3 regions of the Acinetobacter sp. N1-1 genome follow, and region 3 is predicted to be linked to each of the others. Evidence: predicted binding sites of a transcription regulator. Region 3 holds the regulator's gene; each other region holds the start of a gene.
What was found. Region 3 encodes PhoB, which activates phosphate uptake and scavenging genes when phosphate is short. Its sites were predicted from a motif close to TGTCATNAANCTGTCATAA; they were not measured.
Positions count from the first base shown of each region.

Region 1: the regulator PhoB is predicted to act here: its motif matches at 1,730-1,748, upstream of AC1MPL_RS10505 (inorganic phosphate transporter).
Region 2: the regulator PhoB is predicted to act here: its motif matches at 3,222-3,240, upstream of AC1MPL_RS02720 (inorganic phosphate transporter).

Region 1 covers NZ_JBWXUO010000012.1:2,105,320-2,115,417, reverse strand. Annotated here, with positions in the region: gene AC1MPL_RS10520 (L-cystine transporter) at 1-162, shown strand, start outside; gene AC1MPL_RS10515 (PhzF family phenazine biosynthesis protein) at 228-1,043, shown strand; gene def (peptide deformylase) at 1,056-1,538, shown strand; gene AC1MPL_RS10505 (inorganic phosphate transporter) at 1,803-3,425, shown strand; gene AC1MPL_RS10500 (rhomboid family intramembrane serine protease) at 3,458-4,081, opposite strand; gene nfuA (Fe-S biogenesis protein NfuA) at 4,229-4,873, shown strand; gene AC1MPL_RS10490 (hypothetical protein) at 4,909-5,919, opposite strand; gene AC1MPL_RS10485 (carbonic anhydrase) at 6,128-6,742, shown strand; gene AC1MPL_RS10480 (rhomboid family intramembrane serine protease) at 6,819-7,616, opposite strand; gene mtgA (monofunctional biosynthetic peptidoglycan transglycosylase) at 7,690-8,364, shown strand; gene ppk1 (polyphosphate kinase 1) at 8,480-10,098, shown strand, end outside.
Region 2 covers NZ_JBWXUO010000012.1:542,417-552,514, forward strand. Annotated here, with positions in the region: gene ptsP (phosphoenolpyruvate--protein phosphotransferase) at 1-828, opposite strand, end outside; gene AC1MPL_RS02720 (inorganic phosphate transporter) at 1,551-3,176, opposite strand; tRNA gene AC1MPL_RS02725 (tRNA-Ser) at 3,401-3,490, opposite strand; gene AC1MPL_RS02730 (potassium transporter Kup) at 3,611-5,491, shown strand; gene AC1MPL_RS02735 (hypothetical protein) at 5,534-5,800, opposite strand; gene AC1MPL_RS02740 (DNA/RNA non-specific endonuclease) at 6,053-7,102, shown strand; gene AC1MPL_RS02745 (hypothetical protein) at 7,142-7,384, shown strand; gene znuB (zinc ABC transporter permease subunit ZnuB) at 7,397-8,200, opposite strand; gene znuC (zinc ABC transporter ATP-binding protein ZnuC) at 8,204-8,992, opposite strand; gene AC1MPL_RS02760 (transcriptional repressor) at 8,971-9,462, opposite strand; gene AC1MPL_RS02765 (metal ABC transporter solute-binding protein, Zn/Mn family) at 9,597-10,098, shown strand, end outside.
Region 3 covers NZ_JBWXUO010000012.1:352,476-362,573, forward strand. Annotated here, with positions in the region: gene AC1MPL_RS01895 (methionine aminotransferase) at 1-718, shown strand, start outside; gene AC1MPL_RS01900 (MATE family efflux transporter) at 797-2,161, shown strand; gene AC1MPL_RS01905 (GAF domain-containing protein) at 2,206-2,679, opposite strand; gene phoB (phosphate regulon transcriptional regulator PhoB) at 3,053-3,754, shown strand; gene phoR (phosphate regulon sensor histidine kinase PhoR) at 3,766-5,130, shown strand; gene AC1MPL_RS01920 (hypothetical protein) at 5,146-5,499, shown strand; gene asd (archaetidylserine decarboxylase) at 5,553-6,401, opposite strand; gene AC1MPL_RS01930 (sulfurtransferase) at 6,398-7,246, opposite strand; gene pncB (nicotinate phosphoribosyltransferase) at 7,346-8,548, opposite strand; gene AC1MPL_RS01940 (hypothetical protein) at 8,999-9,475, opposite strand.

The DNA.
Region 1 (10,098 bases), 1.8 Mb from region 3:
GCTGCATTACTTATCTCAATTGAACCATTAATTGATATGGGAAGAACAGCATTAAATGTTAACGGCTCAATGACAGCAGGTACTTTTACGAGTCAGGTCATGGGACTGACAGATAAAAATAAATTTGATCAGGAAAATGATAAAGATCTCGTAAATAGTTGATCATTTGAAGTATATTAAAAGAGCAAATGTTTTTAGCATTTGCTCTTTTTTTTGAGGATATAATAATGAAGATGTACCAAGTTGATGCATTCACAACACAATTATTTAAAGGAAATCCTGCGGCAGTTATTGTATTAGATGATTGGTTAGATGACGGTTTAATGCAACATATTGCACTAGAAAATAATTTGTCTGAAACAGCATTTGTAAAGAGAAATACATTAAATAACTATGATATTCGCTGGTTTACACCAACAGATGAAGTACCATTTTGTGGACATGCAACATTAGCCAGTGCATTTATTTTATTCCAAGAAGTTGAAGGGCTAGAATATATCGAATTTGAAACACGTGAGTTAGGAACTTTCTATATTCGACAAAAGAATGAAAAAGTTGTCATGAATTTTCCAATTTTAAGAGCAAAGAAGTTAGAAGATTATCCTAAAGCATTAAATACCGCATTTGATATTCCATTTAAGCAAGTGCATTTAAATAATCAGGCCTATATTATTGAATACGAAAATGCTCAACAGGTTTTAGATGTACAGCCAGACTTTTTAAAATTACGAGAAATTAGTTTAGCATCAAAAGAAATTTACGGTAAAACACGTGATATTGTTATTACGGCACAGGGTAATAAAGACTATGATTGCATCAGCCGTTATTTTGCGCCTGCAATTGGTGTAAATGAAGATCCAGTCACTGGTTCAATTCATACAGCTATTATTCCACTTTGGTCTGAAAAATTGGAAAAAGATGTAATTATTGCTTATCAAGCATCATCTAGAGGTGGTTGGTTATATGGTGAAATTTTGCCAAATGATCGTATAGAAATTTCTGGTCAGGCAAAATTATATATGATTGCAGATATTCATATTTAAAAGGAATAGCATATGGCTGAAGTGGTGTTACCTATTGCACAAGATGGTGAAGGTATACTTAAACTCATTGCAGCAAAGGTAAGTGCAAAGGAGTTTGGTTCGTTATGGTTGCGGCAGCTTGTACAAGCAATGCAAACAACTATGAGGTATCATCATGGCGTTGGGATTGCAGCACCACAGGTCTATGTTTCAAAAAGAATTATTGTTGTCGCATCAAGACCAAATCCACGATATCCGAATGCACCAGAAATGCCTGAAATTGTTATGGTTAACCCTGAAATTATTACCAAATCTAGAGAAAGTATTTTAGGGGAAGAAGGGTGTTTGAGTGTGTTCGGAGCAAGGGGAAATGTTTTACGTGCAGATAAATTAGTTGTTGAATACTATACGATTAGAGGTGAAAGAATACAGCAAAATTTTACTGGATTTCCTGCACGAATTATTCAGCATGAAATAGATCATTTAAATGGGGTTTTATTTGTAAGCTATTTATAGATATTTTCATTTTTCTGAAATATTTATCGTGCAAATTAAACAAAGTTAAATGAAATGAGAGACTTAATTTGAAGTTTTAAATAGTAATCAAGTTTTATGTGAAAATAACAATTTAAATAGGTATTTTTTTAGTACACTTTTTGCTCTTAAAGGAGGCGGAAGGTGGTCTTTTAGTGCATAATAAATAAAAATGTCATATAACTGTCATAATTTAATTAAACAATATGGCCACCTATAAAGTTTCGTCATACATGCAGCATGAAAATGAATACATCTTCTAAACAAGATTCCGTACCTCCTGATGCGATGAATAGTAAAAATGTAAATGTGCCTACACCTAAATTCTTCATGCCGGTGTTTCTTACAATTATTATTTCTACACTTGTTTATATCGGATTTCAGCTAAATGCTGATCTTGCAAACGTTCCTCCCCTGAGTCTTTATTCTGTCATTTTACTATCTACAGCACTTTTTATTGCGTTAGGCTTTGAGTTTGTAAATGGTTTTCATGATACAGCCAATGCTGTTGCAACAGTGATTTACACAAATGCTTTGCCTGCACCAATTGCTGTTATGTGGGCAGGTTTTTGTAATTTTCTTGGTGTGTTATTAGCAAGTGGTGCAGTGGCATACGGCATTATTGCTTTGCTTCCTGTTGAACTGATTATGAATGTAGGTAGTGGTGCTGGCTTTGCAATGGTATTTGCATTGTTAATCGCTGCAATTCTATGGAATTTAGGAACATGGTTCTTTGGTATTCCTGCTTCAAGTTCACATACAATGATTGGTTCTATTTTAGGTATTGGTCTTATGAATCATATCCTAAATACTGCAGCTGAGGCTGGAACTAGCGGTATTGATATGGAACAAGTCATGAAAGTAGGTAAAGCACTTCTATTTTCGCCATTAATAGGTTTTGCACTTGCTGCTGTTGTATTCTTACTTGTTAAGTTTGTTTTTAGAAAGCAATTAGAGTTATTTAAAGCACCTGAAGGGAGCAAGCCACCACCTTTAGTTATTCGTGCGTTGCTTATTTTTACATGTACAGGCGTAAGCTTTGCACATGGTTCAAACGATGGTCAAAAAGGAATGGGGCTTATTATGCTTATTCTGATTGGCTTAGTACCACTTGCTTATTCATTAAATAAAAATATTGATAGTAATCAGTTACAAGCGTTTAAGGGATTATCTCAAGAAGCAGCTCTTATTATTTCAGCAGATAATACGCAAAAATATAATCGTAAAGAAGCAAAAGATATTCTGACACGCTATATTCAAGACAAAAAAGCAACCGCTGATGTTTTACCTGCACTTGCAAGTATGACTTACGGTTTAGGGCAAGAGCTGGCACCTTACAATTCTTTGAAAAATATTCCTGAGCAAAGTGTCAGTGATATTCGCAATGAAATGTATTTAAGCACGACAACTTTTAAAGCACTTGGTAAACAAAAAGCTTTACCACAGTGGAATGAGGCTCAACAGAAAACAATTAAATCTTATCAAAAAGGTTTAGATGGTTTCTTACAATATATTCCAAATTGGGTGAAAGTTGCTGTTGCGTTGGCATTAGGTTTAGGCACGATGGTTGGTTGGAAGCGTATTGTTGTGACTGTTGGCGAAAGAATTGGTAAAGATCATATGACATACGGGCAGGGTTTATCTGCTGAGTTAGTTGCAATGACGACAATTGCTGCCGCTGATGGTCTAGGTATGCCAGTTTCTACAACACATGTTTTAAATAGTGCTGTTGCGGGAACAATGGTTGCCAATAAGTCAGGTCTACAATGGTCAACGATTAAAAGTATTATTTCAGCTTGGGTACTGACATTGCCTGTAACAATTATCTTATCAGGCAGTCTATATTGGTTGTTTCTACATATTTTTTAAATACATGAAAGGGCTGATATCAGCCCTTTTTTTTAACTCAAAAAAGGAATGTGAATGAGCTGATTAATAAAGTGAGGAATAATTTTAGGTTCAATAATAATGGTAATAATGATGCCATAAGCTGCACCCCAAAGATGTGCACTATGATTGATGTGATTATTATTACGTTTATTCGACCATATTGTATAAGCGACATAAAGAACAGCAAAAATAATTGCGGGGACAGGTACAAAAAAAACAAAAATTAAGTTCCAAGGCTTAAAAAGAATATATGCAAAAAGAACAGCAGAAACAGCACCAGATGCACCAAGACTTGCCCATTGGAAGTCATTTTTATGCTTTAAATAGCTTGGAAGAATAGAAATAATTAATCCACCTAAATAAAACAGCACAAAGCCCATGTTAAAGGCATATTGACGGTAAAAAATCTCAATTGCACTACCAAAGAAGAATAAAGTGATCATGTTAAAGAGAAGGTGAGCACCATCTGCATGAACAAATCCATGAGTAATGAATCGATCAAATTGTCCTTTTCCTATGGCAGGAGGCCAGAAAATAAGACGATTCATAATATTCTGATTAGAAAATGCCAAAAGTGAAACAATGACAGTAATAATAATAAGTGTAATACTATGGTTAAATGGAAGGTCTAGCATAATATGACAAAGTAGTTAACTTAACTTATCATGACATAAAAAATATAAGATATGAAATTAAAATAAATCCGACGAAATGCATTGATTTTTGGTAATTACCCCATATCTTCAGTTAAACTAAGTACCTTCAGGTTGAGGAAAGATAATATGTCTATGGAAAATGTCGGCACGACTCAGGCAGCAAGTGAAGATATACCAAATCTATTAATTACTCCTTCTGCACAAGAGTACTTAAGCGAATTATTGGCAAAGCAAAATACGCCAGGTATAGGTGTACGTGTATTTGTAGAAAATGCAGGAACGCCACGTGCTGAGTGTTGTATGGCATATAGTGCCCCTGATGAAGTCGTTGAAACTGACTATAAGCAAGACTATCCTGACTTTCCAGCATTTGTTGATGCGCCATCCATTCCATATCTTAAAGATGCTGTCATTGACTATAATAAAGATCGCTTTGGTGGACAGCTCACATTTCGCGCTCCAAACTCTAAAGTACCTCGTGTAGGGCCAGATGCTTCTATGGAAGAGCGTATCACTTATGTATTACAGTCTGAGATTAATCCTGGATTGGCAAGTCATGGTGGGAACTGTAGTTTAGTTGCTGTTGAAGAAAATGAAGAGCATGGTTTAACGGCAGTTCTAAAATTCGGTGGTGGTTGTCAGGGATGTTCAGCAATTGATGTAACTTTAAAGCAAGGTGTTGAAACAACATTGAAAGAATATATACCTGAATTACAACGTGTGGTTGACGAAACAGATCACTCTAAATCTGAAGGTGCTTATTATAAATAAGTAGTTAACGAGAAAAGGCGCATATTGCGCCTTTTTTATATCTGTTTTAATAGCTTTAAGGTGTCTTCATTATAGTAAAAATCTGCTAAAAGTGTGTATATTCGTGACTTTAGATAGCCTTCATCAATAAGCTGTTCAATAATTGGCTTGAACATAGATGTAAACTCCTCCTGAAGAAATGCTTCATCTATATTTAAACTTTTAAATAAGTAACTGAAAGTATGATCTTTGTTATGGTTGTACCATGTATGTAGGCTGTCTTGTAATCCTATTTTCGCATAATCTGTTTGTCTAAAAGTATTCCAAAACTCATTTATAATATCGACCAACTCGGTCAGGTTGTCTGTAGATAGTGGCTTAGTTACTTTAGAAAGCGTCGTATCTTTAATTTGGTGCCACAGCTCTGCTTGTAAATGATAGAGTCGATCATTTGTTAAATGTTTATTTAAAACATGTTCGCTCATATGACCTAATTTTAAGATATTTTTTTCTACATATTGAGCGATTGTCTTTTCTAAAGTTGCATCAGTCATATTTTCAAAAACTGATTTTCCAACTTTCATGATTTTACTCATGTTCGATATTTTTGAAGATAAATTTTCGTCAAAATATTGTTGAATGGCTTGCTGAATAAGTTGTGCCATGATTGTAGAAAAAGAAGGGTGATTGATAATAAAATGTATAAATGCTTGTCGAGATGTTTCTTTATTTGCAATAAACTGGGCTAAACGGTCGACTGTCATGACATCTATAATGTGTGCAATTTTAGTATTATTATTGACTGAATGGACGGCTGAAAAGTGAAGCTGCTGTGCAAAGTTTTTTAAAAGTATAGAGGGGAGTGCTTTATCTAACATCTTTTTTTTAATACAAAGATATATTGGCTCTGGTGTTCCAAAGTCTTTAATTTTTTTGGTTGATAACCAATGATATAGTGAAATTGCTTCATCATTAATATATGTTTTTGAATTTAAAACGTCTTCTAAAAATGCAATTTGAGATTCTATAAGTTGTTCAATAATAGGGTTTTTTAGACGATTGTCCATATGAGAGGTCTTATTGTAAGTACAATTTATTTATAGTATAACGTGCTAAGTTGATCAGGCTATAGTTTTCCGTATTTAAAATAGCATTTTGTATAAGATTGATAGGTATAAATGTAGTGTGTAGACCTTTTTAGTCAGTGACAAGCATGCTGTCGCCACCTAGAATATAGCCAATTTATTATTTTGATAAAACGAGATAGGAAAAATCATGCTGACAGCACAAGAAGCACTAGATCGCTTAAAACAAGGAAACCAGCGTTTTGCAAATGGTAAATCATCTATTCCAGACTTAATCTCTCAAGAGCATCGCTCGCAGTTAACAGCAGATCAAAATCCATTTGCGATTATTTTAGGGTGTTCAGACTCGCGTGTACCTGCAGAAATTATATTTGACCAAGGGTTAGGGGATCTTTTTGTAATTCGTGTCGCAGGGAATATTGTTGCACCATCACAAGTTGGAAGTGTAGAGTTTGCTGCTGCAAGTTATGATTGTGCTGTTGTAGTCGTGCTTGGTCATAGTCATTGTGGTGCTGTTAAAGCAACAATTGATACACTACGTAATCCAGATCAGCCACCATCAAATAATCTGATGTCGATTGTCAATCGTGTACGTCCATCTGTTGAAATTTTAATGCAAACAGAGTTAAAAGATGATTTACCAAAACTATGTGAACATGCTGTAAGGTCAAATGTATTTGCTTCTGTAAATCAGTTGCGCCATGGTTCATCTGTACTTGAAAATTTAATTGCACAGGGTAAATTAAAAATAGTAGGTGCTGAGTATTCATTAGAAACAGGTGAAGTCACTTTCTTTGATTTCTAAAATATTTTAAACATATTAAAGGCTTAAAATGAGAGCCTTTAATATGTTTTTAATTATTATGTGAACTTAATCATTATTAATTAAATGGATTGCTATTTAAAATATCTATCCATAGCTGATAAACTCCTTGTACTTCATGTTTGCAATATAGGTATATTATAATATTAAGAAAACCACCAAAAATAATAGCCAAAATAGGTTTTGGTAATTTGTAAGTATTTTTTTCGAGTAAATACCAAATAAAACTTAATAATGCCCCCATAATAGTTCCACCAATATGAGCCATATTATTAATATTGGGTGTAAATAAGCCAACACTTAAATTAATAAGCATAACAATAATAAGTGTTTTTTTACTTAAAATAAATTTTTGTGTAGATGTTGGTGGGAAAAATGCCAGTAATGTGAGGGCACCACCAATCCCCATAACTGCACCTGAAGCACCACCATTAATGGTGGGTACAAGATTTTGAGAAAATTTTTCTAGTAATACATAGCTGTTATGAATGCTAAGCCACTCAGTAAATAAGCTACCTGTAATTCCTGCAAGAATGTAAAGTGCAATATAGTAGCAACGACCATATATCTGTTCTGCAATTGAACCAAAAATATAAAGTGACCACATATTTAGAGCTAAATGAATAAAACCAAAATGAAAGAATAGGCATGTGAATATTCTATATGGTTCAGTGGTCATTGTAAGAGGGGCATAGTCTGCACCCCATTGAATAGCATCTATTGCGCTTGGTGTACTGCTATTGACGCCTGTACTAATTTGCAAAGTGTAAAGTAGTGTATTCAAGGCAATAAGAAGTGCCGTAACCCACCATAATTTAAGCCTTAATTTACTTTTATAAAATAAAGGTTGTTCCATTTTATACATGCTATGCTTGGCAAATTTTTAGTCTCAGCTTAACAGAACCTGTGCTTTGGAGAAAGTTACATTCATGAAGAACATTTTTTTAAGTATTATTAAATTCTTAAGTATTTTATTTATTCTTGTTCAAATGTGGGTTTTTATTTCTTTATATTGGTGGTCTGATCATCCTGTTGAAACAACAATGTTCATGCGTATTGATGCATGGGAAAATAGTGTAACTGAAGTGGATCATACATGGGTCAGTTATTCGCATATGAGTCCTTATATAAAACAAGCAGTAATAACTGGTGAAGATGGCAAGTTTTTAGAACATCATGGGTTTGATTGGGATGGTATGCAAGTGGCTTTAGCGCGTAATGAGGAAAATGGTAGTATTGTGGCAGGTGGGTCAACAATTACGCAACAGTTAGCAAAAAATCTTTTCCTTTATAATCAACGTTCTTATTTTAGAAAATTTCAAGAAGCCATTATTACTTTAATGATGGAAAAAATGTGGTCTAAAAAAAGAATATTAGAAGTATATTTGAACTCGGTTGAGTTTGGTGAGAATTTATATGGAGTAGAGGCAGCTTCGCAATATTATTTTAAAAAAGAGAGTAAATATTTAACCAAGCAACAATCAATATTTTTGGCTGCATTATTACCTGATCCTAAATATTTTCAAAACCATCCTAACGATAAAAAGTTACATTTTCGTGAACATTTTATTGTGAAGTATATTAACTCTACACAAATACCATAAACAAATATTTAAATGTATTGTTTGTTTATGAATTACGCATTTCTTTATGAAATTGCCATAAATATAACGCATAATTAGAAAAGAAAATCGCATAATGCTTATTATGGAACAGTATATGAATACAGAGGCGCATGCTGTGGAAAATTACGAAGAAAATACCTATTTCCCAGAATATACTTATAATGAACGATATATTAATCGTGAGTTATCTATTTTAGATTTTCACTTAAGAGTACTAGAGCAAGCTGTTGATCCTCTCCATCCTCTCCTTGAAAGATTAAATTTTTTGCTTATTTTCTCACGCAATATGGATGAATTTTTTGAAATTCGTGTTGCTGGCGTTATGGAGCAATTAACTTTAGGGAATGAAAGTCATACACCCGATGGTCTTACACCTAAACAAGTTCTCGAACAAATTTCAAAAACAGCGCATGAAGCAATTGAGCGCCAGTATCGAATTTTAAATCAGGAAATTTTACCTAAGTTAAGAGAAGAAGATATTTGCTTTTTGCGTCGAGGAGAACTATCTCCTGCACAAACTGCATGGGTGAAGAAATATTTTCATGATCAAGTTGCCCCAGTTTTAACTCCGATTAGTTTAGATCCAGCACATCCATTTCCTCGTTTAGTGAATAAAAGTTTAAACTTTATTGTAACTTTAGAAGGAAAAGATGCCTTTGGTCGCCAAATTGACTTAGCTGTTGTTCCTGCACCTCGTTCATTGCCACGTGTTGTGCGCTTACCTGATGAATTGACGGATGGCAAAGAGCATCATGTGATGTTGTCTGCAATTATTCATGAGCATGTTTCTGATTTATTTCCAGGCATGACGGCAACAGGCTGTTATCAGTTTAGGGTAACCCGTAATGCCGATTTAGAGCTAAATGAAGATGTTGAAGACCTTGCAATTGCATTAAAAGGTGAATTAAGTTCACGCCGTTTTGGTCGTGCTGTACGTTTAGAGGTAACTCAAAGTTGTCCAAAGCATATTTACCAGTATTTACTCAATGAGTTTGAACTGCATGAAGAACAGTTATATAAGGTTGATGGCCCTGTAAATCTTGCACGTCTAGTTTCTAATTTCAAACGTCCTCATTTGAAATATGCAGCATATACGCCTGTTATTCCAAAAGTACTTCGTAAGTCAGAAAATATTTTTTCTGCAATGAAAAAACAAGATATTTTATTACACCATCCATTTGAATCTTTTGCTCCTGTAATTACTTTACTGAGAGAAGCAGCGCGTGATCCTAAAGTGCTGGCAATTAAACAAACTTTATATAGAAGTGGCCCTGATTCAGAAATTGTACAGGTACTTGCTGAAGCTGCAAGAAATGGTAAAGAAGTTACAGCTGTTATTGAGTTGCGTGCCCGTTTTGATGAAGAATCAAATATTGCTGTTGCCAATGTATTGCAGGAGGCTGGAGCTGTTGTTGTCTACGGTATTGTAGGCTATAAAACACATGCGAAAATGATTTTGGTTATTCGTCGTGAAAATAATAAGCTTGCTCGTTATGCACATTTAGGTACGGGAAATTACCATGCGGGTAATGCACGTATGTATACAGACTATGGTTTATTAACAACAGATAAAGAACTATGTGAAGATGTACATCGTATTTTCCAAGAGCTTACTGGTATGGGCAAAATGGCAAAACTCAAGAAGTTATTGCATGCGCCATTTACATTACATAGCCATTTACTTGGGTTTATTGATGATGAGATTGCTCATGC
Region 2 (10,098 bases), 190 kb from region 3:
AGCCCCAATAATTTGAGCAATCTGATGGCTATCATTTTCTTGTGTTAGTTTCTCAAGCTGACTTGGGTCGAAAAGAATATCCATTAAACGATTGAACTGAGGCATATCAAGCTGGTCATTACTTGCGATACAAAGCAATGTGCTAATGGTTTCGCCGTGATGTTCGATAGGATGCTCAGGTTTTATAATACTTACAGCAGGGCTAATTACATATTCACTTGCAGTAATTGACCACGTTCCCTCACCAAGATGAATCATCTGCTTAGGATCTAGTGCACAAATAAAACCAGGCTCTACTAATTTTTGTTGCTTGAGTAGCTGTGTTGCGTGCCATAGTAAGTCATCTGTGTCATTTGCAGGGACTTGTGTCGCAATCAGGTTTTCATGAAGTGCAAGAGAAGGGGGTTGAGCGTGTAATAATTCTATAATTTGTTCTGGTGAAGTGGCATTTTTTACACGATCTGAAACATCGTCAATCAGTGCTCTAGTTAGTATTTGTAATACTTGTAAGTGTTCATCTGATTTAGCAGCGATGACAACAGCGAGATAAATTTTATTTTCGCCATCCCATACCACACCTTGTGGAAAATGGGCGAGTCGCACACCTGTTTCTAAAATATATTGTCTTGATTGAGGTGTACCATGGGGAATAGCAATACCTTGACCAAGATAGGTCGCACTTTGTTGCTCCCGTGCTTTTAAGCCTTCTAAATATTCAGGAGTAACTAGTTTATCTTCAACTAAAATGTTGACTAGACACTCTAACGCCTGAGCTTTATCAACAGCATGTTGATCCATTCTAACATGTTGTACATCTAGCGCTAACATAAAAAATCCTTGAAAAACATCATAAATCGAGTTGAGGCGCTGCCTTTCCGGGAAAAATTAAAAGGCAAATTCTACTATGCTTCGCCCTGAAAATCAGTTCTTTTTGATTATTGGACATAATTGTAGATTAAACCCCATAAAGTTTACTTGAATTAACTTTAAATAGGGTGACAATTTTGGTTGTATTTTAAAAATACATTTAAATCAGTTTTATACAAAATAAGGTCCTCTTTCATTCTTAAAATATCCATATATATTATCCTATTTATTTTCGTAGAGTAGAAATCCTTTCCTAAACACTTGCATGCCAGCTATTAAAAGCGAAGAAAATCATACATACCATATATCAATATATGGCTGATACAAATTCGACCAATAGCTATGTTTTTGAGATGGTTTAAAAATCCTGAAGTAAATATATATCTACTATTTAAACGATTATTATGTTAGTTAATCATCAATTTATTTTAAAAAAATTAGTATAATTAGTAAGATGAAAAACTACTAAAATGATTTATGGATAAGAGTTTAAAGTCGTTATTAAAAATATGTTGGCGATCGTCTAATTTATTTCTATTCTTTACAAGATGAATCTTATTACAATTATTGTTATATAGAGAGTAAAGTAGTAATTTTTCGTATTAGGATTAGAACTCTAAGTGCTATGGTGTAACGAAACTTATAGCTCTAATCCATTAATTTTGAAATAATAATCAGGTTATTTAAATAAACTTAGAAAACAACCAATAAAGTGTCGCAGATAGAACCATAGCACAAGGTAAAGTCAGAACCCATGCAAGAATAATACTTTTAATGGTACTCCATTGTAGCCCCGACTTATTGGCGGTCATTGTTCCTGCAACTGCACTATTAAGTACATGTGTGGTACTAACAGGAAGTCCAAATTTATCTGCAGCAATGATTGTTCCCATAGCAACAAATTCTGCTGACATTCCTTGACTGTAGGTAAGGTGAGTTTTACCAATGCGCTCTCCTACAGTAACTACAATACGTTTCCAACCAACCATTGTTCCGAGTCCTAATGCAAGTGCCACAGCAACTTTTACCCAAGTTGGAATATATTGAGTAGCTTGATCTAAGTCTTTACGATACTGTGTAATTGTGGCGGTATCGGCAGAATTTAATTGTGTAAGTTGATTGTTTTTTTGCATTGTTTTTAATGTGGTACTGCTTAAATACATATCGTTACGTAAGTTTATAGTTGTATTTTCAGGTATATCTCCCATGGTTTTATAATCTGCAACAAGCTTACCCAAATGATTCGATAATGCTGCAACAGCAACGATTGTTTCAGGTGTAATATTTTTGGTCTGAATATACTGGGTGAGAGTATTACGCGCTGTAGTCGCATCCATTTGGTCTGGGTTAGATACTAGAATGTGAGCAGACTTTTCTGAGAGTGCTGCAAAAGCCTGTACTTCATTGCTATCCATTGTTTTATTAAGTGAGTAAGCAAGAGGAACAATACCAATAAGAATAAGCATAATTAAGCCCATGCCTTTTTGTCCATCGTTTGAGCCGTGGGCAAAACTGACGCCAGTACATGTGCAAATGAGCAATAGACGTGTAACAAATGAAGGTGGTTTATCACCTTTTGGTGCATCAAAAAGCTCTGTTTTTTTATTTTTTAACGTTAGCTTTAATAATAGAAAAGCAATGGCCGCTAAACCAAAACCGACAAGTGGAGAAACTAAGAGTGCTTTAATCACCTTAATCACTTGTTCTACATCAATTCCACTGAGCCCACTACTAAATCCTGAGTGTAATATTTGATTCATGAGTCCAACACCTAATATTGAACCAATCATAGTATGAGAGCTTGAAGCCGGTAAGCCTAAAAGCCATGTACTCAAGTTCCAAATAATTGCAGCAATAAGAAGTGCAAAAACCATTGCGAAACCAGCACTACTATTTACATGTAAAATAAGCTCGACAGGTAGCAAAGCAATAATGCCATAAGCAACTGCACCACTTGCACTTAGAACACCTAAAAAGTTAAAGAAACCTGACCACATGACAGCAATAGGTGCAGGCATAGCATTGGTATAGATGACGGTTGCTACAGCATTTGCTGTGTCATGAAAACCATTCACAAATTCAAAGCCCAATGCGATAAGCAGCGCAAGACCAAGCATAAAAAATGAGAATGTACTTAATGGTGGAACTGTAGATAAGTCGGTAACTAATTGCAGTCCAATATAAGCACAAGAAACAATAACAACAATTAGAAACGAGTATTTAAACCATGGTGGGGAGGCTTGATTAACATTACTATTTTTAGGTAAGGAAGCATTTTTACGATTTGGAATAGAAGCGGTATTTTGCATTATGGCATACCAATAATTATTAGATTAAATTAGTTTGAAATTTGATCATGATATTATGATGGCAGTATGATTTTTATATTTAATAAGAGTTTTATAGGTGATGGAATTTAACAATATTTAAAATCGTAAAGTAACGAATATAGAGATGTTTGTATTTAAGTAAAAATAAAGTTATCAGATATAGACTTTAGAAATATTTTGTTATTTAGTAGTTATTACAAAGATGGCGGTGAGAGAGGGATTCGAACCCTCGATACGCGCAAACGTATACACACTTTCCAGGCGTGCTCCTTCAGCCACTCGGACACCTCACCAATTGGCGAGGATGATAGCGAAAAAAATACAGCCTGCCAAGCTGAAATATAAGATTTAAAGCAAAAGGCTTAACTTAGTGCTAATATTCGCCATATATGCGAAGAACATGTAGTTTTTTTATGCAAAATTCAACGGTAAAACCATCTATACAAGCACTTACATTGGCTGCCTTGGGCGTCGTGTTTGGTGATATTGGAACCAGTCCATTATATGCAATTCGAGAGTGCTTTATAGCTGCTCATATATCTATAAGTCAATCTACTGTGATGGGTGTTTTGTCATTGGTATTTTGGTCAATGATGCTAACAATTAGTGTTAAGTATGTGACCTTTATTATGAGAGCAGATAATAATGGAGAGGGTGGCATTATGTCATTACTCGCTTTGAATCTACGCTCTAAACGAATAGACAAAAATAAGAAAATGTTCTTAATTGCTTTAGGGTTTATTGGTGCTTCTCTATTTTTTGGTGATGGTATTATTACTCCTGCTGTTTCAGTACTTTCTGCAGTTGAGGGGTTAAGTATTGTTACACCAAGTTTTAACCAATGGCTTATGCCAATTGCTCTTGGTATCTTAACGGCGTTATTTATGATTCAGCGTCATGGTACAGGCACAATGGGAAAGCTCTTTGGCCCAATTACTTTAATATGGTTTATCTCAATTGGAGTATTAGGTGTTTGGAGTATTATTCAAACACCGTATGTGCTGACTTTAGTGAATCCATATTGGGCAATTCACTTTGTTGCAAATGAGCCTAAAGTTGCTTTCTTAACCATGGGCGCAGTTGTGCTTACCCTCACAGGTGGTGAGGCACTTTATGCCGATATGGGGCATTTTGGTCGCCAACCTATTCGTTTGGCATGGTTCATTATTGTTTGCCCATGTTTGCTGTTGAATTATGCAGGTCAAGGTGCATTACTTTTAAGAGATGGCAGTGCTATATCTAACCCATTTTATTTGTTAGTGCCTCAGTGGGGCTTATTCCCAATGATTATACTTGCAACTGCGGCAGCAGTTATTGCTTCTCAAGCAGTAATTACAGGCGTATTTTCAATGGCGAATCAAGCAATACAGCTACGCTACTTACCACGTTTGACGGTGCACCATACATCTGATGTGGAGCAAGGGCAAATTTATCTGCCATTCATTAACTGGATTTTATACGTTTCAGTATTAATTCTAATTTTACTCTTTCATAACAGTGCTAACTTAGCGGCAGCATATGGTATTGCCGTAACAATGACTATGCTGTGTAGTACGATCTTAGTTACTGCATATGCTCATAGTGGATGGCAATGGCCTTGGTGGAAAATTGCAGGCTTTACGATCCCATTTTTGTTTATAGACATTATTTTTGTTTCTTCAACCTCAGTGAAAATTTTGGCTGGTGGCTGGGTTCCAATTGTCATTGGATTCGTTGTATTCACAATATTAATGACATGGAAAAATGGTCGAGAGATTGTAATTCAAAGACTAGAAAAAGATGCGCTTCCATTAGAGCTATTTATTAAAAGTGTTAGTGTGAGCAATGATACAAAATATGTGCCGGGTGAAGCTGTATTTTTAACAGGAACGCCAAATATTGTTCCGCATGCAATGCTGCATAATATTAAACACAATAAAGTGCTTCATGAGCGCAATATTATGGTGACGGTGATTACGCAGGATGTTCCATACGTTCAAGATAAAGACCGTTTACATGTGGAGAAAATGAATGATCATTTCTACCGTATTTTTATGTACTACGGTTTTAAAGATCAGCCAGATATTCCCCTTGCTTTAGGTCAAGCATATAAAGAACTTGGTTTTGAGTTTGACATGATGCATATGAGTTTCTTTATCTCAAGAGATCGATTAATTCATACGGTTGGAGATGGCATGGCACCTTGGAGAGAAAAGCTCTTTATTTCGATGTATCGCAATACTAGTCCTGTGAGTGACTTTTATCTTATTCCGACAAATCGGGTTGTCGAAATGGGAAGCCAAATCGAAATCTAAAATATAAAAAACCGAGCAACTGCTCGGTTTTTTATTTAGTGACTACATGCCATTTTGAGCAGGCGGTGGAGTCTGTTCATTATTTTCATTTGGTGCTTGCTGTACATTGTTATCAGGTGAAACCAATGTATATTGACCACTTTGAAGAAGGTTCTTGAGAGAACCCGGTTGCCCATTTACAGTTGTAGAAACTTGTGTTTGAGAGAGACTTTCTAGTGTTTGGCCCAGCTCAACAGCAGGTTCTGCAAATGCAGTCGCTGTTGTAAAAATTCCCATCACTAACCCAATTGTCGTTATGATATTGCGCATCATAAAATTCCAATTCAAAAAAGTTGTATAAACTATAACAAAATTACATTCGCATATATTTTATTTAGAATCAATCTAGTATTGGTAATATTGATAAGTTTTCCATAGTAGTATTGTATAAAAAATATCAAATAGAGTTCATATTTTGATGCTTTTTAAATTTGTTCAATGTATAGGCAATTGAATGGTCTTGAATATACTTTCTATAGTGAGCTTGCTAATCTCATTACAGGGTATTTTTTTGAATAAAATATGAAAGATTTAATCAGTTATAAGAAAGCCTCTTTAGCATTTTCTAGTTTAAGCTGTGGTGTAATATTAGGTATAGCAACACTTTCGCCGTATCAGACTGCACATGCGGCAACAAGCTTTTGGAGCAACTCTTCTTGTCTTAATGAGTTTTATAAAGATACACCACCTTATTTAGTTAGAGATAGTCTGAAAAAGAATACGACAGCTTTATGCTTTCATGGTTTTAATGTGATGTATTCTGGAACATCAAAGACACCTTTATGGAGTGCAGAACATTTAACTGTTGAGCGTTTAAGTCATAAGATTAAACGTCAGGATAGCTTTCATGAAGAAGATAGAGTTAGTTCTGAGTTTCGTGCAACGTTAAGAGATTATAAAGGTTCAGGTTTTGACCGAGGGCATATGTCACCAAATGGTGATATGCCTGATATGCTGTCACAAGCTGATAGTTTTTCTTTAGCAAATATGGTTCCGCAAGCACCAAAAAATAATCAGGATATTTGGCGCAAATTAGAAGAAGCGACACGCTCGACAGTAACGAAGCAAAAACATGATGCTTATGTCATTACTGGCCCTATCTTCTCAGGTCGAAAACTTTCAACGATAGGAAATGGTGTATTTGTTCCTTCTGCAGTATTTAAAGCAGTTTATTACCCTCAGACTGGTGTAATTGGTGCATATTATGCGCCAAATAATAACTCTCTAGATGTTCATGTGGTAAGTGTCTGTGAAATTGAAGACTTAACAGGAATTAATTTATTTCCAACTTTAAATGAAAGTACAAAAAGAAAGGTATATAACTTACCTTTAATGGGAGGAGAGGTTAAGCCAGCACAGAAAGCAAGTTATTTAAGTTGGGATGCGAAGAGTGAATGTGCAGATCACGTTTCTGAAGCAGATATACAAGCGACACAAAAATTATTTCATGCCGAAGGTCGAACAGGAAATAGTGGGAGTGTTGTAGGCAATATTAAGGATCGTATTTTACAGTTTATAAAACAATTGCTACCGACAATATTAGAGTTTATTTTAAAAATGTTGAAAACTTAATAGGCTATGATCAGTCATACAATAATAGAGGATAATAAAATGTTTAAACCGTTTGAAGGTGATGAGTCATCATCAATTTATGATCTAACCTTAGAAAATGGTGCAGATCGTGTGAATATTTATGGAAATTTACAGCTTACAAAAGATCAAGAAGGTCTTAAAGCTGCAAAAATATTACAAAGTTTATTGAATGATCTGGTTGCAACACTTGAGAAAGAAAAAGACTTACCAGAAAAAATAAAAATTGAAGATGCTAAAGAAATCGAAAACCCCTTTCTATAAGGGGTTTTTCTTTTAAGCAAAGAGATGTTTCAGTTTTTGAAAACCAAATACGAAGCAAAATAGCAAAGACATGGTTAGTACAATGCTTAATCCTGTTGCGATATTGAGTAATGCACTCGACCATAAGCCAATCGCAAGAGCAACTTGCCCTAAAATAAATGCAAGAATGACCATTTGTTTGGGAGAGTGAGCAATTAAACGGGCGGTAAGTGGTGGAATGACAAGTAATGCACCCATAAGTAGTGAACCAACAGCGCGTAGAGCAAGTACAGTAAATATCGCGAGAAGTACCATAAAGACAAGGCGTTGTTTGTTTGCACTAATGCCTTCACTCATTGCAATGTCAGGATCAATGGCAATTTGAATTTGCGCTGTCCAGAAAAGGCGTAAGATAGTAATGGCAATTAAAATAATCAGGCCAAATAGCGGAAGTTCAGACCAGCTGATTGTAAGTAAATCGCCAAACAAATAACTTAACAGTTCTGGTCGCAGAGCAGGCAGTTGCTGAATGAGCAATAGTCCGCTACACAGTAGTGTTGCTGAACATAAAGCAAGCAATGCATCATTGGGTAAACGCTTATCGTGTAAGACCCAAAGTAAGGCAACAAGTAAAAATGCAAGTAAAGAGACACCAATCCACAGTGGAAGCTGAAAAATACCTGCGACAGCTACGCCGAGTAGTGTGCCATGCGCCATTGTATCTGCAAAAAACGACATACGTCGCCAGAGCATAAGACATCCAAGTGGTGCGGTTAAGAATATAAGTAAGAAGCCCATTACCCATGCGGGGAGTAAAAGCTGTAACCATTCCATCATGCGTTAGACTTCCGGCTCTGGGTGAATATGGGGATGTTGCTCATGTTCACATGTTGTCGTTGGTATATCACCATGGGCACAATGATCGTGATGATGATGGTAAAGCGCACGCTGAGTACCGAAAATAGCCTGATATTCAGGATGTTGCTGTACATTTTCAGGTAACCCACTACAACAAATATGCTTATTTAGACAAACAACGCGGTTTGTGCCTTGCATCACCCATTGTAAATCATGAGAAACCATAAGTACGGCACATTGATATCGCTCAGGTACATTGCGCACATACTCGTAGAGTTCAGCTTCAGACTGAATGTCTAAGCCTTGCATTGGTTCATCTAGAACAAGTACGTCAGGTTTTCTAAGTAATGCACGTGCAAGTAAAACACGCTGACGTTCTCCACCAGAGAGTTGCTGTACTTTTGAATCTTGGAGTTTTAGAATTCCAGTTTCTTCAATAATCTGTTCTTTAGTTTTAGTATCACAAGGTTCTAAGGCAAGCAAATCTTTAACGCGTAAAGGTAAACTGTGAGAAGGGTTAAACTTCTGTGGAACATAAGAAAACTTTAATTTCGTTGTCTGAGAAATTTTTCCACTATTGGGTTTAAGTATGCCTAATAATACTTTAATAAGTGTCGATTTTCCTGCGCCGTTAGGTCCAATTAATGTCACAATTTCATTTTTATGTAGATCAAAATCGATCTGTTTTAAAATATCACGATCATCAATTTTGACATTAATCTGCTTTAATGACAGGAGTAGGGGAGTGGTTACTGACTGCACTGCTGACACTTCCCAGATATTTCGATCGTTGTATGGTGGATATTGAAATCATCTGATGTAGCAAGTGTTGCAAGTTGCTTTAAAACATTGTCCGCAGATGCTTCCTTTACAGACTTACAACTTGAGCAAATTAAAAAAGCAGCTTGATGCCCCTCTCTTGGATGGCAGCAAGGAATAAATGCATTAATTGAACTTAAGCGATGAATTAAGCCCATATCGAGTAAAAAATCTAGACTACGGTATACTGTAGGTGGTGCAGCGGGTTTATCGGATGTATTTTTGATTTGTGCAAGTATATCGTAAGCACCAATAGGTCCAGTTGCTTTTAAAATTAGATTAAGGACTTCTTTACGTAAAGGTGTAAGACGTGCATTTTGTGCAATACATAGGTTTTCTGCATCTTCTAAGCGTGTAGTTAAGTCTCCATGATCATGAACGCCATGAACTGAGTTATCATGAGAATGTGTACATGAAGCCATAAATATACCACCTAAAATAAAAATTTAGCTGCAGAATGCAATCAGGTATTTTAGCATGTTTCTTCTTAGTGTTATAGTATAACGGTTGTTGTTATATTATAACACTTTTATTAATTGCAGAGATAACTCAAATGATGAAACGTTTAATAACGATTACAGCACTCTGTTTGTGTAGCAGTATGTTATGGGCAAAAGGACTTGTCGTATCTATACATCCATTGTATTTAATTGCTGAAGAAGTTACTAAAGGAATCGAGCAGCCTGAACTACTTTTAGGTAATCAGTCAGGGCATGACGTTCAACTTACACCAGAGAATCGTAAAGCGATTCAAGATGCTGAGCTTGTTATTTGGTTGGGTAAAGCACATGAGGCACCTTTAGATAAACTACTATCTAATAATCCGAATGCTGTATCGTTATTAAACTCAGGTGTACTTCAGGTATTGCCTTTACGTGATTTAAAAGGGAAACCTATACCGAATGCGGTAGATACACATGTATGGCTAGAACCCAATAATGCTGTACGCATTGCATTTTTCATTGCGGCGCTAAGATCTAAACAACATCCTGAGCATAAAGATCAATATTGGGCAAATGCACGCGATTTCTCTAAACGTCTTTATGCAGAAACAAATA
Region 3 (10,098 bases):
CGATTGGCAGCGTGTAAAAGACAGTATTAATGCAAAAACACGCATGATTATTGTAAATACACCACACAATCCCACAGGGGCTATTTGGTCAAAAGAAGATTGGCAAACACTTATTGAAATCATTCAAGGCACCAATATTATTGTGCTGTCAGATGAAGTTTACGAACATATTATTTTCGATAAAAAACGCCACTATGGTGCACTTTCATTTGAGGCACTGCGTGATAGAAGTTTGGTCGTGGGCTCTTTTGGAAAGACCTTTCATGTGACAGGATGGAAAACAGGCTATTGCGTGGGATCGTCCGACTTAATGAAACAATTTAGGCAGGTATACCAATTTGCCTGTTTTTGTGGGGTCTCACCTGTACAAATTGCTCTAAGCCAATTTATTGAAAATACACCTGAGCACATAACAAATCTTGCTTATTTTTATCAAAAAAAACGAGATTACATACTCGATGGGCTAAAAAACTCTGCTTTTAATTTAGAAAAAAGCCAAGGCACTTACTTCCAATTGCTTGACTATAAAAATGTGCGCCCTGATTTATCTGACTATGAAATGTGTCAATACCTTGCAGAGCAATATAAAATTGTGACTATTCCATTATCGGCATTTTACAAAGAAGCGCCACCGTCATTAAAGCTATTGCGCCTTTGCTTTGCAAAAAAACAAACAACCCTAGAGCAAGCCGTTCATATTTTAAATCAGGTAAAATAAATAGATATTACAAAGCAATGCTGTACCAAACCCAAGAGAAGTTTTAAAATTATTACTTTTAGTGAGTAGGTCAGTTTAATGCAGCAACGTCCCTTAATGACTGACCAAAAACTTTGGAAGTCATTTTTTTTATTTTTACTCCCTCTAATTGCTACAAATATTCTGCAAAATCTTTCAATGACTATTAATACTATTTTTGTAGGGCAATTACTTGGTGTACATGCGGTTGCCGCTGTTGCTGTGTTTTTCCCAATATTGTTCTGTCTGTTGGCATTTATGATTGGGCTTTCTGCAGGTGCAAGTATTTTAGTTGGTCAAGCATGGGGGGCTGGTAATTTAGAAACCGTTCGCCGTGCCGTGGGCTCTACTGTTTTTATGACCATTATTTCAGGCACTATTATTGCAATATTGGGACTAACATTTACACACCCATTACTACGATTACTAGGCGTTGCACCTGATGTTTCTCAGCTAGCAGAACCTTACATACAAAGTATGCTTATTGGTAGCCCAATGCTATTTTTATATATCGTTTACACTTCTCTCTTACGTGGCGTAGGAGATAGTATTACTCCCCTAGTTGCACTAGCAATAACAAGTTTACTTGGGCTTTTTATTACTCCAGCACTGATTAAAGGTTATTTAGGATTACCCCAATTAGGTATTATTGCTCCTGCAATTGCATCGATTACAGGAAACTTTGCTGTACTATTATTTTTAGCGGTTTATCTGAATAAGAAACGACATCCACTTCGTCCAAACAAAGCATTACTGCAAGAAATTAGACACCATGCTCAACTCAGTACAACTATTTTAAAACTTGGAGTTCCAACAGGTATTCAAATGATTACTGCATCTATTGCAGGTCTTATGGTCATTCGTTTAGTTAATTCTTTTGGTGCTGATGCAACTGCCGCATATGGTGCGCTTAACCAAGTGATCAATTATATTCAATTCCCTGCATTTTCAATTGCAATTGCAGCTTCTATTTTTGGTGCTCAAGCAATTGGGGCAGGTAAAGCAGAACTCTTGTCAAAAGTAACCAAAACAGCATTACTTATGAATCTAGCAATCACAGGCTCTTTAGTACTTTTTGCATATTTATTCTCTCGTCATTTAATGAATCTATTCATTACAGACCCAAATGTTGTGGCTTTAGGACAAAAGTTACTTTTTACAGTTTTATGGGCAATTTTATTCTTAGGCATCAATGCCATATTTGCATCAATCATGCGTGCATCAGGAACTGTTACCCCCCCAATGATAATTAATATTGCAACCATATTTCTTATTGAAGTGCCATGTGCTTATTTATTTAGTCATTTTTGGGGACTACAAGGAGTTTGGTTTGCTTATGCCTTGTCTTTCGTCAGCTTAAGTATTTTTCAATTTTGTTATTATCAATTAGTTTGGAAGAAAAAAGCCATTCGTAAGTTGGTTTGACTTTAGGTATATCCATAAAGAATATACCTAACAGCACAGCAGTATTATAAATGAATTGCATCAATAATTTTTTGCAGATACCGTTCATCTATTTCATCAAAAGTATTTAGCTCACTGCTATCAATATCTAATACCCCCATACATACCCCATTTCTCAAAATAGGCAGTACAATCTCAGATTTTGACTGTGCACTGCATGCTATATGCCCCGGATATGCATTTACATCAGGTACAATTAAAACTTCTGATTTCTCCCATGCATCACCACAGACCCCTCTGCCTTTTGCAATACGTGTACATGCTATTGGCCCTTGAAATGGCCCTAAAACAAGTTCACTATCTTTAACTAAGTAAAAACCTATCCAAAACCAGTTAAACTGTTCTTTCAATGCTGCTGTAATATTTGCCAAGTTTGCAATTAAATCAGGTTCATCTGCAATAATTCCAAAAATCTGCGGAATAATATCTTGATATTGCTCAGATTTACTTCCTTGCGTTACTTTTAAATAGTCAGCCATTATTTTTCGTTCAAAATGTCATAGATATTCTTCATTTTACTTATTTCAATCAACTGATAAAATAAAATATATAATTTTTTAGTTATTTTTATATACTTTATTTATATACAACCTTAAAAAATCCTAAGTATATGTTTTAAAAAAATTTATTTTAAGTATAAAGAAACTTAAAATCTAAGTATTATATTATGAATAGTTAATCTATTGTTTTGTAAAAAAATTGTCATCTAATATTCACAAAGGTTTTTTAGTTTTGTCATAAAAAAACATTAAAATATTGCATCCTTATAAGTATTGCAATAATACTGTCATAATAAATCTTTGTAATACGCTAATAAGATTTTAATTAAATTCTCATATAGGGTGTGACATAGTGAAAGATGACTATATTTTAATTGTCGATGATGAGTTACCTATTCGTGAAATGATTCATACTTCACTAGATATGGCGGGCTATCAATGCTTACAAGCAGAAGATGCAAAACAAGCACATCAAATGATTGTTGATAAACGCCCATCTTTAGTATTACTTGACTGGATGCTCCCAGGTGGCTTAAGTGGTGTCGACTTATGTTACCGACTAAAAAGAGATGAAACGCTTGCTGAAATCCCTGTCATTATGCTTACAGCTCGTGGTGATGAAGATCATAAAGTACAAGGGCTAGATGCTGGTGCAGATGATTATATGACCAAGCCCTTCTCTACACGAGAACTAATTTCTCGTATTAAAGCTGTTTTGCGCCGTTCAAGTGCTTTAAGCGGTGAAAAAACGATTGATGCGAATGGATTAATTCTTGACCCTGTAAGCCAACGTGTTAGCTTTAATGACAACATTTTAGATATGGGCCCAACAGAATACCGTCTACTTGCATTTTTCATGACGCATTCTGAACGTGCTTATACACGCGCACAACTTCTAGACCATGTTTGGGGCGGAAGTGTTTATATTGAAGACCGTACAATTGACGTTCATATTCGTCGCTTACGTAAAATTTTAGAACCATTTGGTGCCGATCGTTTTGTTCAAACTGTTCGTGGAACAGGCTACCGCTTCTCGATACGCACAGACGCTTAAGACATTTTCCTATGTATGAACCCTATCCAACGCCTGAGTTAAGTCACGAGCATAAAAAGTATCGCTATAGCAGTTTATGGGAGTCTGCAAAGCAAGATTTCAAATTACTGCTCTTTTTTCTGCTCATCGCTGGGCTTATTGGACTAGGTATTGGATACTTTTGGCTATGTATTGCGATCGGATTTAGTGCATTTATTGCGTTACAAATTCGAGCGCTGTATTTAGTTAATGAATGGATTTCAAACCGCCCTTATGATGCACCACCAAATATTAATGGTATTTGGGGTGCGCTACTTTTTAATATTTATCGTACACAGCGTCAGGAACGTGTTGTACAAGCTGAAATGGTCAGTCTCATTGATCGTGCACAGGCTTCGCTATTTGCACTTGCTGAAGCTGTTGTTATTACAGATGAGCTTCATCAAATTGAATGGTTTAACCCTGCTGCCGAACGTATTTTAGGAATTAAACCTAGCGATCAAGGCAATAATATTTTAGGTATTTTACGTCGTCCCGCATTTGTTGAATATTTCCAAGATATGGAACAGCATCCAGATGGGATAAAAATTGAATCTTCTTTATATGAAGGGCACTACGTTCAAATTAAACTCACTAGATTTGGCATAGAAAGTCGCTTATTACTCGCATACGATGTCACGCGTATTCATAACCTAGAACAAATGCGTAAAGATTTTGTCGACAACATATCACACGAATTACGTACACCTCTGACTGTTCTAAGTGGTTATCTAGAAACATTTCAAGAGCAAGATGATTTCAATCCTCGTTGGAAACGTGCATTCGACCAAATGCAATCTCAAACACGCCGTATGAATGCGTTAGTAAATGATTTATTACTTCTTTCTCGCCTTGAAAGCGAGAAAACAACTATAAAGAATCAGATTGTTGAAATGCCAAGTCTAATGACGCAACTTTTTGATGATGCACAGGCATATAACAGTGAATACGGTCATATGCTGCATTTAGAAATAGATAGCCATTGTGACCTTATTGGCTCAGATATGGAGCTTGCAAGTGCTTTTGGCAACCTGATTACCAATGCCATTAAATATACACCTAAAGGTGGTGGCAATATCACCATTGGTTGGCATGATGACCAAGAGAATGGCTACTTTACCGTACAAGACAATGGTATTGGCATTGACCTCAAGCACCTCCCCCGCCTCACAGAACGTTTTTATCGTGTAGACAGTGCACGAAGTCGTCAAACAGGCGGAACAGGTTTAGGGCTAGCTATTGTGAAGCATGTACTTATGCAACATGGTGCATATTTAGAAATTGAGTCAATTCCCAATGAGGGTTCTTGCTTTAAAGCCGTTTTTCCTAAAGAATGCCTATACCAAAGCGAGAACTAAATTAGATTGGAAATTATGGCCACAAAAAAAATAGGTTTGCCTATTCTCGGTATACTCATTGTTGTTATTGCATCTATCTGCATCTATACCTTAAAAAACCAACCGAATGATGATGACAAAGCTTATCATCGGACGGCGCTTTGCTTTGTAATTAGTAAACCAGAATTATCAAAAAATCCTGATGATATGTATGCAAACTTTCAAGATATTGCAATAAATAGTATGCCAAATTATGCCTACTATAAGCCTAAAATCTATGAAAAATTTGCACATAAACTCATTAACCACTATTTTAGCCTTTCACCAGATGAACAAGCAAAAATAAAAGCAGATCCACTCTTATGTACAAAAGTTTTAAGTACTGATTAAACAATAAAAGCGTGATCATTCATCACGCTTTTATCTATATTCACAAGGTCAAACTACAGTAATTCACCTATCTTTTCACCCATTACAACTTGAGATGTTGCTTGAAACGTTGGGTCCCATTGCATTACATTTTCTTCAAATAAAACTACTGCTGTAGAACCTAAGTAAAAACGACCAAGCTCATCACCTTTTTGTAATTCAAGCTGATGCTGTTGCAGTTCAAGACGTCCTGTAGGTTTTACTTTTCCTGTAGCTACAGTTTCAATACCTGCAACAATCATTGCACCAACAAGCACAACTGCCATGCGTCCAACTTGCGTATCAAAAAGACAAACCATGCGCTCATTACGTGCAAATAAACCATCGACATTTTCAGCAGTTACTTGGTTAACCGAAAACAATTCACCTGGTACATATAACGTTTCTGTAAGTGTACCTGTAAATGGCATGTGTACACGATGATAATCTTTTGGTGAAAGATAAACTGTTGCAAAGTTACCTTGCTTAAAAGGCTGTGCAAGCTGTGGATCACCAATTAATTGCTCAACTGTAAAATTCTGACCTTTTGCCTGAAAAATATCGCCATTCACAATTTCACCAATTTGGGAAATCGCACCATCGGCAGGAGAAACAATATGCGTTTGAGCTTCATCAATCGGACGTACACCCGATTTAAGCGAGCGTGTAAAGAACTCATTAAACGATTTATATTTTAAAGCATCTGATTGTTCGGCAATCGAAAGATCAATGCCATATTTTGCTTTAAAGGCCTGAATAGCTAAGTTCTTAACCACTAAGTTTTCACTTGCAGCCACTTTCCCCACGACACGGCTAAGTTGGTGCTGAGGAACAATACGTTGTGCCTGTAAAAAAACCTTATTTTTTAATGATGCAAGACTCAAAGTGGTCTCTCTCCCATAACTATTGGACTATCTGACATATTGCCCCATTCACTCCATGCGCCATCATATGCACGGACGTCCCAATTCAATAATCGCCCGACAAAATAAGCGAGCGCTGACCGATGATGAGCTTGGCAATATACCACTACAGGCTGATCTAAATTAAAGCCCACATGCTGTAGACTCTTTTTAATATGATCAAAAGAATGTAATTTTAAACGATTTTCACGATTTAGGGCACTACTCCATTCAAAGTGATAGGCATTGGGGATATGCCCACCCTTTCGTGCAGCCAGTCTTTTCCCTGTATATTCATCAAAAGTTCGACTGTCCCAAATCTGAATATCTTTCTTTTCAACATGTTGCTTCAAATCTGTATAGCTAATTTGATGTTTTTCTTGTTCTTTAATTTGAACAGAAATCAAATGACTCGTGCGTTCAATCTTTTCTGCCACATGACTTGTAGGCAACCCTTCTCCAAGCCAAGCATGAATACCACCATTTAATAAACTGGTGTTATGAAAACCAATACAGTGTAAGTTCCACAACAAACGACTTGCCCAACCACCACCTTCATCATCATAAGCCACAACATGATGCTCAGGTGAAAGCTGTAAATAATTCACAAGTGATTGAAGCTGTTGTTCATCAGGCAAATACCCCGATGCAGTTCCTTGTTGTTGAACCAATTGCTGTGGCTTTACATGAATTGCATGAGGTATATGAAGTTGCTCATAAACAGATGGTCGTGTTAAATCGACAATACGTAACTTTGGATGACCTAAATATAAAACAAGTTCTTCTGCTTCAACAAGCAAACCAAAGGGTAAGTCTGGTGTGGTCATAATGAATAAATTCTATATTTTTTGACATTTTCAATATTATCATAAGCCAAACACATGCTTTTCTGAATTTTGTATAAGCTCAATACAAAAAAGAATGTGTTATTCGGCTGAAATTTCAAAAATCTGTCTTAAATATGCCAAGAATGTATCATTGTCTGTCATAGTTTTTCCGGGACTATCTGAAATTTTAGCGACAGATTGACCATTACACTCAACCAACTTCAATACAATATTTAAAGGCGTAAGTCCCATATCATTGGTGAGATTTGTACCAATACCAAAACTTACTTTAAAACGATCTTTAAAGTACTCGTATAAATCCCAAGCACGATCCAAATTTAATCCATCACTAAATGTAAGCATTTTAGTTTTACTGTCTATTTTCAACTTTTGGTAGTGTGCATAGGCTTTATCACCCCACAAGTATGGATCACCACTATCATGGCGTAAACCATCAAATAATTTGGCAAAATATAAGTCAAAATCTTTCAGAAATGCATCCATACCTACAACATCAGTTAAAGCAATCCCAAGATCTCCTCGGTATTCTTGTACCCATGCTTCAAGTGCTGCTTTTTGAAAATCACGTAGTCGAACATCAAGTGCTTGAAAGGCTTGTAAGAACTCATGTGCCATTGTACCAATAGGAATCATGCCCAGCTCTTTTGCAAGTAAGACATTACTCGTTCCTCTGAAAATGGTTGGTGAAGTAAGTTTGAATTCTTGCACAACATGACGATGCCAATCTAGGCTATAACGGCGACGTGTTCCAAAATCTGCGATTAAAAATGGTGGCTCTGCACCTGCCTGTCTTTTTTCAAGTACCTTTAAGCGTTCAAGTTTTTGTTGTAGTCGACGCTCACCCTCTGCTAAAACCTCTGTAGAGTGTAGTCTTCTAAAGTAAAGCTCATTCACAATCGATAAAACAAATATCTCAAACATCAATGCCTGAATCATTGGCCCTTCAATATGAATATCTAAACGTCCTTGCGAATCTAAGCCAACCTCAATAAAACGGCGCTTCAGTTGAAACAACTCTAAATAGTCAACAAAGTCACTTTTAATAAAACGCAGTTTTCTTAAATACAATAGCTCATCTGGCTGAAATCGTAGTTCACATAATAAGTCGAGTTGCTCATTTAGCTCATCTAATATGTCAGGTAAAGGATAAACGGTATCCTCTAAGTTACGACAACGAAACTGGTACACACTATGTGTTTGTGGAAATTTATGTAATACCACTTGAAGCATTGTAAATTTATATAAATCCGTATCAAGCAACGACTGTATTATTGGTTCCATATCAATATAGCTTTTTTTTGACTTTCAGCATTAAACCATATTTTTTAAGAGATGAAAGGTCGGAAAAACAATTGAATTCAAAATTTCTTACCATTCTAATGCATTTATAGATAATAAAATTGCATGGTGATCTCATATGTTGTTTATATTTAGCCATCCACTAACCAGATTGCACATCACCTAATGTACACAGTAGATTATTTTGACTTTAAGCGGTTTGGTCAGATAAATGACTGTTCAATACCTCAACTTATTGATGGCTTGACCCATCTTCACCGTTAAGATCTCCCACCCATGCTAGGCTTATCTGCTAAGCTTAATGTAGCGCTGTCATATTGACTACTTTACTCATCTAAAAATAAATCTGAATCATTTTCTTATTATAAAAAAGCTATTAAATTCATTTAAGCATCTAAATAAAACCCTACTTAAATTAAATAGGGTTTGAATTTATTTTTTATATTTTTTCACTATACAATATTTTTTTTTCTCACTTTCATTGAATAAATATTCATCTATATATTTATTAATTGCTTTCTTAAATTCAAGGTTTATTATTTTTTCACAATACTCCTCTCCCCCTGCTGGTGCTAACATATTTAACGTAGAAAAACTTGTAATTTTCTCCAAGACTAACTTATCTTGTTTGATTTTAAAGAAGCTTTTAATTCTGACTGTTTCATTAGTTGAGAAATTACTCTCAACAAAAAAATTTCTACTATCTAAATAATGTAAATTTGTATCTTCATAGTAAGAAACTTGAGGATAAAATTTTTCTTTACTCTTTAAAATAAAGAAAGTCTCACCATCTTCATCATTTCTTTCAACTAAAGAAATTTTTTTTACTTGATCAGCATTTGTAGAACTTATACTACATATAGTTAACAATAATAAAATAAAATTATTTTTTATTAACAAATTTTTCATATTTCTTACTCTAACTCAGTTTATCTAGATGATATTTAATCTACGTCAACTAATACTAATTAATAATCTCACCCCCTAAGTTAAAAAATATATTCAATATCATAAGAGAATCTAAATTAAAGAAAATTAGATTCTAAATATATATAGGATGCGAAATAGCATTACTATTTTATAATTTCTATAAAAATATTTTTCATAATTTATTACTAACTCTTGTATTCATTAATTTTCTCTACAAATATTGGTATCTTTACACTGTATCCAACCTTCTATTATTTTTCCTTTAGAACTTTTATATAATATATTTAACCATCTAGAACTTATATCCTTAATTTGAAACTCATCACCTTTAATTAAGTAGCCAATATATTCTGAATCTACTCGATTTAACTCATATATGCTTGTCTTTTTTAAGGTTATCCCTTGAGTTTGACTACTCTTCCAAACTTTAAATAAATTACTATCTAAATCATACTGTAAATTTTTACTTGACTTATAAGGATAATATTGAACAATTTTATCATCTTTTAATCTTAAAATATTTCCACCAGCACCAAAAAAATCACTAGTTTTTTCATCATAAATACATGAATTTCTCTTACAGTGAAAAACATATATAGAAT